2 regions of the Salimicrobium salexigens genome follow, and region 1 is predicted to be linked to the other one. Evidence: riboswitches for the same ligand, from Rfam matches in the RefSeq annotation. Region 1 holds a riboswitch; the other holds the start of a gene.
What was found. Region 1 has a riboswitch for lysine ahead of BW931_RS06600 (Na+/H+ antiporter NhaC family protein). Riboswitches for the same ligand answer to the same signal wherever they lie in the genome.
Positions count from the first base shown of each region.

Region 1 (7,468 bases):
CACCCCGTTCTTCCGCGCTGATTCCACATCAATGTTGTCAAAACCGACGGCCAGATTGGCTACGATTTTGGCGGACGTGTTCCGGAAAAAGTCATCATCCAATTTCTCGCTCAGCATCGGAACAAGAGCATCAATGTCTCCTCTTTTCGCTTTCAGCTCCTCCTCCGGGATCGGCTGGTCGATGTCGTACATATCAATGTCGAGTCGGTCACGATAAGGAGCAACGACTTCTTCCGGTAATGGTCTCGTAATCAATACTTTCGGCTTTCGCATGTATAAGTCCCCCATTCTTGGTACAGACACCCGGTCTGTCTCTTTGTTATACTTTATTCACGGGTTTGTTCCTATATAAACCAGGGAAAGAGAAAATTGTACTGAGTCGTTAGGAGGAAGTTATTATGAGTGATAAAATTACCAAACTGGAACAGACGGCACGGGCGTGGCTGAAAGAACGCGGTGTATCAATCGATGACATTGCGGATCTCGTCTATTATCTTCAGGCGAAATATCACGAAGGTCTGACGATGGAAGACTGCCGGGAAAACGTCCAGAAAGTCCTTCATAAAAGAGAAGTACAGAATGCCATTATCACCGGTATTCAAATGGACAAGCTCGCAGAAGAGAATAAGCTCGAAGAACCGCTTCAGAGTACAATCGAAACCGACGAAAGTCTGTACGGCATCGATGAAATCATCGCTTTTTCCATCGTGAACGTCTATGGTTCCATCGGGTTCACCAACTATGGCTACATCGACAAACAGAAACCCGGCATTCTGAAAGAACTGGACGATAAATCGTCCGGCAAATGCCACACTTTCCTCGATGACATCGTAGGGGCTATCGCAGCAGCTGCTTCCAGCAGGCTGGCCCACAGTGCTGCAGGTGATAACGACGAATAAAGGGCCTCAGGAAAACGTCCACTCATCCAGTTTCTTCACTTTATAAGTGGGCTGACTCGCGACCTCGTTCAAGTCTTCGAACGAGGTCGCTCCTGTTTCTACCATCAGTGTGTCCACTCCCGCATGGATGCCGGCTGATATATCCGTTTCATAGTTATCCCCAACAAGCAGCGCCTCTTCTTTACTCACACCGAGCACTTCCAGCGCCTCTTCCACAATCAACGCTTCCGGTTTCCCGACATACACGGGGCTGATTCCGGTAGTGAGAGCAATCGCTTCCGTTATCGCTCCGTTCCCGGGGAGCATTCCCTCTTCTGTCGGAATCGCCCTGTCTTTATTCGTACTTACAAACACCGCTCCGTTCTGGATATTCAGCGCAGCCTTCCTCAATTTATCGTACGACAACTCGCGGTCAATACCGACGACGACCACGTCAGCGTTCTCCTCGGTAAGCGTCGCGCCTCCTGCAAGCAGGGCTGACTCGAGCCCTTCTTCTCCGATCATGAAGACGTCCGGTTCAGGAAACGTGCGCTGTATGTAAGCGGCGGCCGCCATGCTGGACGTGTATACCTGCTCCGGAAGGGCGTGTATCCCCATCCCGTTCAGTTTATCCGCCACCTGCAAAGGCTGTCTCGAGGAGTTGTTGGTAAGGAATACGTAGGGGATGCCCTGTTTTCGGCACTCTTCGACGAAAAAGGGCGCTTCCTTTATCGCTTCGTTCCCCCGATACATCGTACCGTCCAGGTCGATCAGCAGTCCTTTGTACTTTTTCATTGCTGTCACTCCTTCGTAAACGCCGAAACACTTCCCAGTTCGGCATTCAAATAGTGACGGATACGCTCCGGAAACTGTCTTAAAGACCCGAGGCATTCGTTCCACTCGCTTAACAGACGTTCATGGGAAACGGTCGTATACTCACGCACGACTGCCTTTCTCATATCGATGATCCTCTTGTACTGATTCTCCTCTTCATAAGGTAGAACTTTTTCGTCCATAAGAATATCGATAATATCATGGTAGCTGCCCGGATCGCGCATGATGAAGCCGTCGATCATTTTATTCCCCACATCAATCATCACTTCCACACTCATGTGGGTAGCTCTTTCCAGAGCAAGCCGTTCGGTAGTGGTCTCCATCCCTGCCTGCTGCAGTTCAGGGATCAGTTCTTCCACGTAGATGAGGAGATTATCAATCTCTTCACGATTCACAAAATACATTCCCGTTCACACCTTTCCCGGTTTTTCATAAGAAATAAGAGGAGCATGTATCCTCCTCCGTTTCTGTTTACTTATCAATCCGTTTCAGCACAAAATAGGCACAACCGAAATTACAGTACTCGTACAAATAATCTTCGAGCGTACTTATCTTCGTATCGAACGTCGCTTTCTGGTTCTGATCATCATAGAATCCTTTCAGCCTGAGCTGACCATATCCCCAGTCACCTACGATGAAATCGTATTTCCCGAGTATCTCGCTTGCTCTTTGTTCAATAGACTCTTCTTCCACCGCATTGCGGTGATCCTCTAAAATTTCATATTGTTTACCTAACAATTCCAACATGTTATCACCTCTTACACTGTTGCCAGTATACCATAATTCCACACTCCGAAGAAAAAGGTAACGACCACCTCCCGGGTATTTCCCATATAAAAAAACAGCCTGCACCAAGTGCAGACCGTCTGTAACTTATGAATTTTTGGATTTACGTACAGCGTTCGTGATACTTAGAGCGAGTCCGCCCCAAATGATCGTGATGGTGAGAATAAACATAACGATAGCCATCAGAGTTACCCCTCCTTGTGATTAGGTTTAGTCGGATCTTCGAACGCCGTACCCTGAGGCCATTTCTTCATGGAGAAGGCAATACCGATGAGGATAGCTGCCAGCGCCACTACCCACCCGAAATAGATAAGAAAGTCCGTCGGATAACCGGCATATGGTTCTGCAAGTTCGTTCGTGAAGTTCTGAATCATCTGGAAACCGAGTACAATTGGTGTGAGGACGCCGAGACAGAAGCGCCACCAGCCGGCGAGCATCACGTCGGAACTCGAGTTCGCATGTTCCTGAAGAGCTTTCAGTTCTTTTGCGAACCAGGCGACGGCTACTACCTCGACAAGACCCGCGAGAGCGACACCGTAACTGTTGATAAAGTGATCGACGGTATCGAGTATGTTCAGACCGCCTTTCGTTGCGTACAACAGCGAAAGGATAGCTGCAATTCCACCGCCGAAGATAACCGATTTCTGTCGGGAAATATTGAATTTCTCAGACACAGCAGCAACGTAAGTTTCCGAAATAGAAATCAGAGAGGAGAATCCTGCCAGAACGAGAGAGGCGAAGAACAGGACACCGAACAGTCCCGGTATGCCCGGAATCTGACTGATGATTTCAGGGAACACCATGAAAGCAAGTCCTATCCCTCCGACCCCTTTCTCGGCTGCCAGGCCTGCCACAGTCGTGTCGTACTGGAAAGCCATGAATCCGACTGCGGAAAACACCCCGATTCCTGCAAGAATTTCAAAAGATGAGTTCGCAAAACCGGTAATGAATGCGTTGTTCGTAATATCGGACTTTCTCGGCAGATAGGAGGCATACGTTACCATAATTGCAAAAGCGATGGATAAACTGAAGAAAATCTGCCCGTAAGCAGCAATCCATACTTCTGCATCCAGTATTCGGCTCCAGTCCGGTTCGAAAAAGCTGTTCAGACCGTTCATTGCGCCGGGAAGCGTTACAGCCCGAACGACGATGATAAGAAACAGAACGACGAGAGCCGGGATGAATATCTTGTTGGCGACTTCAATCCCTTTTTTGACTCCCCGAGACAGTGTTCCGAGCACTATAGCCCATACGATAACGAGAGGGATGAGTACTTTAGGTACGAGACCGCCAAGCTGACCGGGGTCTACCAGATTAAGGAAATCTCCCACGAAGAAAGCCGTCGGATCACTCCCCCATGTCAGACCGATCGAATAATAGGCATACATTAATGCCCAGGCTATGATGACTGCATAATACGTCGAAATAACAAACGCGACAAGTACCTGCCACCAGCCGATCCATTCCATCTTTTTGTTGATGGTAGCAAAGGATTTCGGAGCGGATCCTCTGTACCGGTGACCGATAGTGTACTCCATAATCAACAGCGGAATCCCGGCAGTGAGTAGCGCGAATAGATAAGGAACGATGAATGCACCGCCACCACTTTCATAAGCTGTAGCCGGAAAACGCCAGATGTTACCAAGGCCGATAGCCGACCCCATCGCTGCAAGCAGGAACCCTACCCGGGTGCCCCATTGTGAGCGATTTTCCATAGAAAAGACCTCCCTTTAGACTTCACCTGTCCCCCATGGCGAAAATTTAAAAGATTCGGACAAATGAGATTATTCTGTAATCTTGTATAAAGTATAATGGGAAATTTCAACTATGTCAAAAGAAAGTTTAACAAACTAATGTAAACAAAAAGACCGACACACGTCGGTCTTTAGGGGCACTCAGCTATTTGTTTCAGGTTTGAACAGGAAACCGGCTGCAACTACTACTAAAAGAGTCGCAAGCAGCGGTAACCACACACTTCCCAGCAGTGCAAAAAGAAAATACCCCGTCGAAGCGGCGACCGCTGCGATAATAGCGTACGGAAGCTGGGTCAGTACGTGATCGATGTGATGGGACCCGGCTCCCGTAGACGAAAGAATCGTCGTATCGGAAATCGGGGAACAGTGATCCCCGAATACGGAACCTGCCAGAACCGCGGACAATGCCGGCACGATGAAGGACGGGTCCGTGACCGCAGCGATTTCCCCTGCAATCGGGAGCATGATTCCGAACGTGCCCCAGGACGTCCCTGTTGCGAGAGCCATAAACCCTGCCGTAAAGAAAATAAGCAGGGGAAGATAGGCGACATTCAGGTTCGACGCCTGCACGAGTCCGGCAAGATACTCACCCGTACTGAGTTGATCGATCACTGAACCGATCATCCATGCCAGGACAAGAATGTAGATAGCCGGGAGCATCGCCTTAATCCCTTCCAGAAGCACTTTCCGGAGCGGAGACTTGCCGTAAGGGAGACCGGTGTACATCAGAATCGCAACGACAGCCGCTGTCAGTCCTCCGTAAAACAGGGAGAAATTGACGTTCGTGTTGGCGAACGTACTCAAAATATCTGCAGCACCTTCACTGGCCCGCACACCGGTGAAAATCATCAAACCTACTGTCATCACAACGAGTACGGCAATCGGCACGAGCAGGTGTCTGATATGGCCATTATCATGAGGATAGAACTCTTCATTAAGATCCCCGGGTATATCCGTATGCTTCGGATCGGTCAACTCCCCCGTCTCCTCCGCTCTTCGTTCGTGCTTTTTCATGGAACCGAGGTCCAGCTTCAGCATGATTGTGAGGAAGACGAGCAGCAGCGCGGCAAAGACGTAGAAGTTATAAGGAATCATCTGGATGAATGCTTCGAAAGCCCCGATATCCGTTATTTCATTCGCAGCGAGAATCGTACCGATTGTACCGATGATATAGGCACCCCAACTCGAAATCGGAGAAATCACCGTCACCGGAGCCGAAGTGGAATCGATATAATAAGCGAGTTTGGCTCTCGACACTTTCTGTCTGTCGGTAACCGGCCGGGCTACCTGACCGACGGCAAGAGCGTTGAAGTAATCATCAATGAAAATGATGATACCGAGCACTGCCGGCACTAAAGAAGCACTCCGCTTCGTCTTCACGCGGGAAATCGCCCACTTCCCGAACGCCCTGCTTCCGCCGGAGGCAGTCATGAACGCGGTCATGACGCCGAGCAGCAGCAGAAAAGAGAGCAGGTACAGGTTCCCGATATTCAGTGCCCCTTCTGTATAGAAAATCGTGGAGAATTCCTGCCACAGAAGACTGAGAGTCCCCGTTATGTCGAATCCGGTAAGCATAAACGCTCCGATGAGAATTCCGAGACCGAGAGACAGCAGAACCTGCCGGGTCGCTATGACGAGAATAAGCATAAGAACGGCCGGTATAAGAGAATAGATTGTTCCTTCCATAAAGTCGTACCTCCAAAATTTTTTTGGCATGGATCGACTACATGAACATAGGAGTAATCGAAGTTTTTTTGCATATAAAAAAACAATGACAGAAAATAATCCATCATTGCTTCAGCAATATGATTATCCTCCATGCGATCAGTAGCGCACCATGCATGTAACATGCATGACAGTACATCTTTTGTTCAAACATGTACCAGCATGGAAGGTGTGACGGTCCATCCATACTTCGGCAGGGCATCCTTTCCCGGGGGCTCTTCGCTGTCACGCTCGTTCCCGATACTGATATGTCCTGCACCTCTACCTCATCGTGGCGATAAGGTCACGCGTATTCAATTCGGATTAAATTCTATCAGCTTCCCTTCCCTATTGCAAGGGGACTTAAGCTTCAAAAAAAGAATTGCCGTCTCCAGCAATTCTTTTAAACCGGCCTATTACTAAAAAATGGACGGCGACGCCCTCGATACCGTTACCGGGAAGAATACTCTCCGGACTGCACAACTTCAAGCAGCAGATCGCGAAGCATTTCCGGCAGGTAATACGTTTTCGTCGCACTGTGACTGATTTCCGGGAAAAACTTCCCGAAACTGAACGTATCTGCTGTAGCCAGACTGTACCAGCGGTCCCGTTCGATCGGCTGACCGTCGAACCATACTTTACGCACGTGTTCGCCTCCGCCCGGGGAAGTGGCCGTTTCGATTTCAATACCTTCAAAAATCATTTTACCGATCACTTCTCCGCGGAACCCGAGCCCTTTCAGCGGAAATTCCGTCACCTGTTTCGTGTAGGCGGAGCGGACGACTTCGACGATTTCCTTGCCGCTCAAATGGACCTTGCAGGGGTTCATCGGGTGGGGACAGATTCGGTGCAGATCCGCGTACGTCACGGCTCCCTCATCCAGTCCTTCAAGAATGACACCGGCATTCAGCATAGCTATATCTGCCTCTGTCCAGCTGCGCAGTTCCTTCGTCAGTTCTCTCATCAGCGGTGTCTCATGGAACCAGTCCGCTGTCAGAGGAGTTTTCAGTTCCGCCACGGTCGAATAAAGACGCCGGTGCGCTTTTTCTTTTAAATTCTCGAGCCTTTCTCTCACTTCCGCACTTTCTTCAAGCGTATCGGATGCGACCGTGTACGCTTCCTTATTCACCAGTTTCTGCTTCGAATGATCCCAGTCTATAAAAATTTCACCGAGATGTGTCCCGTGCTTCCCAGCAGCCGTAAGCAGCACGCCATTGTGCTTCTCCCCTTCCGGAAGAAGGTGATGAGTATGACCTCCGATGATTACGTCAAGTCCGGGATAATCGGCAGCCATCTGCCGGTCCGTATGGTAACCGAGGTGGGAAAGAAGAACCACGATATCACTCTGTTCCTTCACTTCCTCCATATACCTGTCCATCATTCTCTCCGGTGCCTCCACTTTCCACCCGAGCAGCTGATAGAATACACGGAAAGGAGCAGTGAGCCCGATTATGCCGAGTTTCACACCGCTCGCAGTCTCCCTGATGACGTAAGGCTTCAGCCAGTCCGGAT
Region 1 is NZ_FTOK01000004.1:196,858-204,325, reverse strand. Features, by position in the region: gene BW931_RS06635 (2-hydroxyacid dehydrogenase) at 1-273, opposite strand, end outside; gene BW931_RS06630 (phosphatidylglycerophosphatase A family protein) at 399-899, shown strand; gene BW931_RS06625 (TIGR01457 family HAD-type hydrolase) at 906-1,673, opposite strand; gene BW931_RS06620 (DUF86 domain-containing protein) at 1,679-2,116, opposite strand; gene BW931_RS06615 (YutD family protein) at 2,184-2,459, opposite strand; gene BW931_RS06610 (methionine/alanine import family NSS transporter small subunit) at 2,586-2,681, opposite strand; gene BW931_RS06605 (sodium-dependent transporter) at 2,687-4,213, opposite strand; gene BW931_RS06600 (Na+/H+ antiporter NhaC family protein) at 4,394-5,938, opposite strand; lysine riboswitch at 6,073-6,249, opposite strand; gene BW931_RS06595 (bifunctional metallophosphatase/5'-nucleotidase) at 6,408-7,468, opposite strand, start outside.

Region 2 (7,468 bases), on a different contig from region 1:
CGGAAGAAACCGGTGACGCCTATAAACAATTCCTGTTGGAGTATATTTCTTTCCTTTTCCGAATTAGAGAGATGTTCCGCGTATTCTTCAAGTGTTTGAAGCCGGTTCAGCTTCACTCTTCTGTTAATCCTGCGGATCATCGTCGTCTCTTTATAGTTATCGAAATCTATTTTTGAGTGACTTCTCATAATTCTGTTTATCCGCGACAACATACTTTTTCCGTCGGAGGTTTGTAAAGACCTGTTAACGGGGTCTGCCGGATGAGTAACGTAATTGATTATCTCTTCAGCCATGTCATCCGGAGGGAGAATGTAGTCGATGAGACCGGTGGAAATCGCACTTCGTGGCATCCCGTCAAATTTGGCAGTAGTCTCGTCCTCCGCTATCACCATTCCGTCGGCATCTTTCAGGGCACGAACCCCGAGAGTACCATCGCTTCCGGTACCGGAGAGTATGACCCCGATGCTGTTTCTACCCTGGTCTTCAGCCAGTGATTTAAAAAACAGGTCTATCGGAAGATTCAGGTGTTTTCGTTCGGTTTGTTCACTTAAATGGAGAGTGCCATGATAAATGGAGAGATTTTTACGGGGCGGGATAAGGTAGACGGAGTTCGGCTCCGTCGCCATCATGTCTTCGGCTACATGGATATTCATACTCGTATAGCGGCGTAAAAGGTCATCCATGTGGCTTTCGAAGTCGGGGGAAAGATGCTGGATGATAATGAAAGTGAGACCTGTATCGTTGGGCATGGTTTTGAAAAAGCGTTCGAGAGATTCGAGGCCTCCTGCGGAAGCACCGATGCCGATGTAATATTTTTCTTCAGTATGTGACATAATTTCACCTCTATCGATTTCTTATGCAGATAATAATAATTGTACATGAGAAATCTTTATATGATAAAAAAAAATACTTCCGTAATGGTTTTCCTCAACAAAAAAAGTCTTTCTCTCCCTAAGGAAGAAAAAGACTTTCAGTAGTGGGCCGTGCTGGGATCGAACCAGCGACCTCTTGGTTGTCGACCAAGCGTTCTCCCGCTGAACTAACGGCCCGTGTTTTGAATATGTAAGTAAGACATGTAATAATATACTATGTGTACTCTATATATGTCAAACGTTTTTTAAATAAAGATTCGAAAGCTTAACTATGATAAAATAAAAGTAAATGTTTGAAACTTCAACGTAAGGGTAAAATCTATGGATGATTAAACGATGCAGGGGTGTTCATGTGAAAAGGAAAGGCACATTCGAAGAACATACGATAAACAGTGAGTATTTAAAAGAAGAAATGAAACTGAAAGTATATTTACCGGAGAATTTTTCCGAACTGTACAAATATCAGTTCTGTATCATGCAGGATGGGGACGATTATTTTCAGATGGGAAGGGCAGCTACCCTGAGCGATGAACTTCATGAGTCCAAACAGATTTCTCCGACTATCTTTGTGGGGATCCATTATGAAGATAAATTCGACAGGCAGGATAAATACCATCCGGAAGGGAAAAGACAGCAGAATTATATAGATTTTATTGTAAACGAAGTTGTTCTTTTCCTGGATCAGACGTATCCGAGTCATTGTATGGCCAGCTGTCGTACACTGATCGGTGATTCCCTCGCAGGTTCTCTGGCTTTCATGATCGGATGCCGTTATCCTTATACTTTTTCCAACATTATAATGCAGAGCCCGTTCGTGAATGAGACGGTACTGGAAGAAGCTAAGAAAGCAAGCGACTTCACACCGCTGTCGATTTATCATACGATTGGTACTAAAGAGACAGAAGTAACTACCACAGAAGGCGAAGTAAAGGATTTTCTCAATCCGAACCGCGAACTGAATAAATACCTTGAAAGAAAACCGTTCGATTACACGTTCCACGAAATTGAAGGAGGGGACCACACATGGGGGTCCTGGCAGAAAGACTTCAAAAGGGGACTTGTTACTATAATCGGAAAATGAACAGGAGGGACGCAAGATGAAATATGGTATAGCTATTTTTCCGTCTAAAAAAGTCCAGGATGAGGCAAACTCTTACAGAAAAAGGTACGACTCTCATTATGCTCTCGTACCGCCTCACATCACTTTGAAATATCCTTTTGAATCGGACGATGAAGAAATCGAGAGAACCATTATCCCTGCGCTGGATGAGATTGCAAAAAAAACGAGGCCGATCGATATAGAAGTGAAGAAGGTAGGTTCCTTTAAGCCGGCAGCAAACGTGCTGTATTTAAAGATAGAGCCTAACGAAGATCTCCACAGACTGAGTGAAGAAATGCATGAAGGTGCTCTTGAAGGAGAAAGAGAACATACTTTCGTACCGCATATCACTATTGCACAGAGTCTGTCGGACGATGAATTCTCCGACATATATGAAAGTCTGCGGATGTCCAAGTTCGATCTTACCGACCGGTTAGACCGTTTTCAACTGCTCTACCAGCTCGATAACGAATCGTGGAGTGTGTATGAAACGTTCCGCCTGAAAGGGGAATAGAAATTATGGAAATAAAGACAGTATCTACAGAAGAGGAAAGAAAAGATGCCTACTCCGTACGGAGAAAAGTGTTTATTGAAGAGCAGAATGTTACAGAAGAAGAAGAGCATGATGGTCTTGATGAAGTGTCTGTGCATTTCGTTGGTTATGAAGACGATCAGCCCGTCGCAGCCGCACGTCTCCGCATAATGGATGACTACGGAAAACTTGAACGTATTTGTGTGCTCAAGGAACATCGTGGCTTGTCATTCGGGAAACAGATGATAGGTACGATGGAAGAGCGCGTCCAGAAAGAAGGAAGGGATAAGGCGAAGTTGAATGCTCAGACCCGGGCGGAAACTTTTTATGAAAGTCTCGGCTATCGTACGACTTCTGATGAGTTTATGGATGCCAATATTCCGCACGTAACGATGGAAAAAAGCTTCCGTTAATAAGACAATATAGCAAAAGAGAAAGCAACAGGCGATTTATCCGCCTGCTGCTTTCTCTTTTTGTTTTTCGTTTTTTTGTTCCTGAGCCTGTCTTTCCCACTCGTCCCACTGCTCGTCACTAGGCGGAGAGGTGCGCTTAATGAATAAAGCAAGAACCGTTGATACCGCCGAGAGAGCGGCAATGAGGAAGAAAGCGAAATTAACTCCAAAAATATCGGGCCTATCCATGGATGTGAGAGATGCTGCCACGTCTTTGGATGTTGTCATCAGAGTGACCAGAACGGCAGTACCCACGGAAGCGGCGATTTGTCTCATTGTGTTGCTCACTGCGGCTCCGTGAGGAATTAGTTTGTTGGGCAGTTCGTTCAAACCTGAAGTGGTGACGGGCATCATCACCATCGAGAAACCGAACATGCGGATAGCGTAGACGACCATCAGGTAAGTGAGAGTCGTTTCCGTATCAAGTACTCCCAAAAGAATTGTTCCGGTCGTCATGATCGAGAGACCTATCACTCCGAGCACACGTCCTCCGATCCGGTCAAAAATCCTTCCGGTAATAGGAGACATCAACCCGGAAATGAGAGCCCCCGGCAGAAGTACGAGACCGGATTCGAACGCAGTGAAACCACGCATGTTCTGCATGAAAAGCGGGATCAGTGTTTCAGAACCTATAAGCCCCATGAACGTAATGCCGGCGATAATGGTGGTCAGTCTGAATGTTTTCAGTTTGAATACCCGGAACTCAAGCATCGGATGAGTCATACTCAACTGTCTTCTGATAAAAGCGAAGAGAATGACGGACCCGGCTGCAAGGCCGAGGAGAGTGATAGGGCTTCCCCATCCATTGTTTCCGGCACTTGTAAATCCGTAAAGTAGGCCTCCGAAGCCGAACGTGGAAAGAAGTACGGAAGGAATATCGAGTTTCGGATTTTTTAGTTCCGTCACGTTCCTCAGTACGAAGAAAGCTACCAAAATCATAATAATGACAAGCGGGAAGATGAACCAGAACAGGTATCTCCATGTAAATTCTTCAGTTACCCACCCGGAAAGGGTAGGGCCGATGGCAGGGGCGAAGGAAATAACGAGTCCTATGTACCCCATGGCCGTTCCGCGTTTTTCCACCGGGAATATAAGCAGAAAGACCGTCTGCATCAGCGGGAGCATGATGCCGGCTCCGGCTGATTGAACTACGCGTGCCACGATTAAGCTTTGGAAGTTAAAAGCGATACCTCCAAGAAATGTCCCAACCAGAAAAATTGTCATAGCTGTCATAAACAGCTGTCTTGTTGTGAATTTTTCTATTAAAAATGCGGTAATCGGAATCATTATTCCGTTTACGAGCATAAAGACGGTGGTCAGCCACTGGGCGGAGTTGGCCGATACATTCATTTCTTCCATAATTGGAGGAATGGCCGTGATCATGAGTGTCTGGTTAAGGATCGTAATGAAAGATCCTGATATGAGCAATGCTGCAACCAGAACTCTGTTGTAGTTCTGTTCCACCATTTATAACCCTCCTTTAGTTTGCATAGACTAATGGAATATTATACTCCCACGCTCCGGCGGTGACAACAATTTCAAATCCGTACTCAGTTAATGAGTGAAAACAGGGACATACGACTGTTTTATAAAAAATTACCAGAAACACAAAAAAATGTTTACCTTTGGGAACTGTGGGCATTTTTAACGATTAAGCATAGACAACAGTGTGAATAAATTTTACTATGAATTTAAGATATATGAAGCAAATCTATTTTGAAGTCGTCGAGGGGTGAGTGTTTGGAACTGAACAACAATACCAGGCTGTTAGTGTTGTTACGTATCCTTTTTGAAGAGACGGACGAAAATAACGAACTGAGCATTACGGAAATGAGCAGTAAGTTACAGGAGTTTTTCGGGGTAGATAGAGAATTCGATGCGAGAACCCTGAAAAGTGACATGAACGTGTTGGAAGAGATCGGTTATGAAATTATAAAAAACAGGGGGAAATTCGGCAAAGTATATTACAGTTTTCAGGACAGATTGTTTGAAACGTATCAGCTTCGATTGTTGAATGATGCCATTTTGTCTGCCCGTTTCATTAATGAGGAAGAAAAAAAGAAACTTATTAAAAAGCTGGGCAAATTAACGAGTAGACATATTGCTGCGACCCTCCCGGACCCTCTTATATTTTCACAGATGACAGCGAACGATTACGATCAGGTGAAAATCAATATAGATCATGTGCACCGGGCTATTTCCGAGCAGCGGGTCGTCTGCTTCAAGTATGGTAAATACAACATGAATAAAACGTTCGAATATCATAGGAATGGAGACGAATACGAAGTGAAGCCGTATGCCCTTATCTGGCAGAACGACTTCTACTATTTGATCGGCTGGTTCCGTAAAACAGAAGAGATGCGTCACTACCGTCTGGATCGTATAAGAAACATCCGTATCGCCGATGAGACGTTTGAAAAAGGAGACTTCGATGTTCAGGAGTACGTTAATCAAAGTTTTCATATGTTCTCCGGAGAAAATATGAAAGTCGAAATAAAATTTCATCAGTCCCTTTTGAATGTAGTGCTCGACAGATTTGGTCTCGAAGTATCGGTGAAACAGGTGGACGAAGAGTATTTTCTCCTATCCACAGAAGGAAAGATGAGTACGGGACTAGTCACCTGGGTGCTTCAGTGGGGGCACAAGGCCCGGGTTATATCTCCACGCACCCTTAAACAGGAAGTGGAGAAGGAGATTGAGAAAATGAGACGTCTTTATGAAGAATGAAGTTCTGGACCCTACTCTTTTCAATAGCTGGTCAAGTACCTTGCAGTGTAACGAAACAAAGCTGACAATGGGCATTGAAGAAATACGAAAATAAAAGATTTTTTTGAAACGAATCGATTGTAAAAAGGGCCCTGCTCTGGTATGTTGGAAGTAATTCAATACCACATCTTATTTCAAATAATGTTTGAAGTAAGGGTAGAGGTGCAATAACCATTAGTAGATGCAGGGAGAAGCGGAGGCTTCGGTGAATCGCATCGAAAGGGGACATTGCCGAAGTGGCAGAAACCTCATGATTCTGACCGCTGGTTCTGGTATTTAAAAGATGCAGAACTGTCATATAGGAGACTATATGGAGGGCTATCTTACGGAGAAACGATATACATGTTTCTACGGCAACAGCGGCCCTGATCTCCGTTGTTGCTTTTTATTATGGTCCTCCGCACCTAAATCTAAAAATCTTAAAAAGGGTGTGTAACAATGAATTTTGGACAATTATTGACTGCCATGGTGACGCCTTTTGACGACCAGGAGGACATCGATTATAACCGGACGAGAAATCTCGTGGAGCATTTGATCCTCCACGGTTCGGAGGGACTTGTCGTAGCCGGAACGACCGGAGAGTCCCCGACTTTGACAGCTGAGGAGAAAGTGGAGCTTTGCCGCTTTGTAGTGGAAGTAGCAGACGGAAGAGTGCCGGTCATCGCAGGTACCGGTTCCAACAATACGAAAGCCTCTGTAGAACTGACAAAACGGATAGAAGCAGTGGGAGTGGACGGCATTATGCTCGTAGCTCCTTACTATAGCAAACCTTCTCAGGAAGGTCTGTATCGTCACTTTTCTCAAGTTGCTGCAGCAACCTCGCTCCCGGTCATGTTATACAATATTCCCGGACGGAGCGTTGTAAACATTGAACCCGATACGATTATCAGGCTTGCTGAAATCAAGAACATTGTTTCTGTAAAAGAAGCGAGCGGTGATCTGGATGCTGCCACGCGTATCATCAGCCAGACACCTCAGGACTTTTCCATTTACACTGGAGAAGACAGCCTGACGTTACCTATGTTATCCGTAGGGGGCGCCGGAGTCATTTCCGTGTCTTCCCATGTTATCGGTGACGAAATGAAAGATATGATAGACAGTTACAAGCGTGGGGATGTGAAGACGGCGGCTACTCTGCACGGTTACATTCTGCCTATGATGAAACTTATTTTTGCCCAGCCGAGTCCTTCACCTGTGAAGGAAGCCCTGAATTACATGGGCGTTTCCGTAGGGAGCGTACGCCTTCCTATGATTCCTTTGGACGACGCCGAATGTTCAGCACTGCATAATATGATAGATATTTATCAGCAAAAGAAAGTAGCAAGCATTTAAGCTGTATAAAGACCGGGACAGCACGGATAATGGGAAGACAGGAACCGGTTAATTCATTGAAATGATTTTCTGTAGAACAACACGGAGACTGCTGCGGGCCGTGCCCGCAGGATGCGAAGTGTTGTTCTTTTTTATTTATACGTCGAACCCCCTCCTGGAACCGGACAGCATCGTCCGACTTCCTGGGGGGATAATTTTTGTCATGGACTTTTGTTATACCTGTATTTAAGACCAGATTCTGAATTAATCCATTCGCTGGGTGTTCGTTTTATGGAAAAGTGTTATAATGATAACTGCCGGCCTTGGCCCGGCAAACAAAAGGAGGGATAGTCATTATTAAACAGATTACCGCTCTATTACTTACTTTTTTATTTATTTTTACAGGAACTTTTGCAGTAGCGGCAGACAGTCACTC
Region 2 is NZ_FTOK01000001.1:159,408-166,875, forward strand. Features, by position in the region: gene BW931_RS00860 (CheR family methyltransferase) at 1-833, opposite strand, end outside; tRNA gene BW931_RS00865 (tRNA-Val) at 978-1,049, opposite strand; gene BW931_RS00870 (alpha/beta hydrolase) at 1,225-1,953, shown strand; gene BW931_RS00875 (YjcG family protein) at 1,970-2,485, shown strand; gene BW931_RS00880 (GNAT family N-acetyltransferase) at 2,491-2,916, shown strand; gene BW931_RS00885 (MDR family MFS transporter) at 2,953-4,422, opposite strand; gene BW931_RS00890 (helix-turn-helix transcriptional regulator) at 4,696-5,682, shown strand; lysine riboswitch at 5,871-6,050, shown strand; gene dapA (4-hydroxy-tetrahydrodipicolinate synthase) at 6,160-7,053, shown strand; gene BW931_RS00900 (N-acetylmuramoyl-L-alanine amidase family protein) at 7,356-7,468, shown strand, end outside.
Region 2: another riboswitch for lysine. It lies ahead of dapA (4-hydroxy-tetrahydrodipicolinate synthase); the one in region 1 lies ahead of BW931_RS06600 (Na+/H+ antiporter NhaC family protein).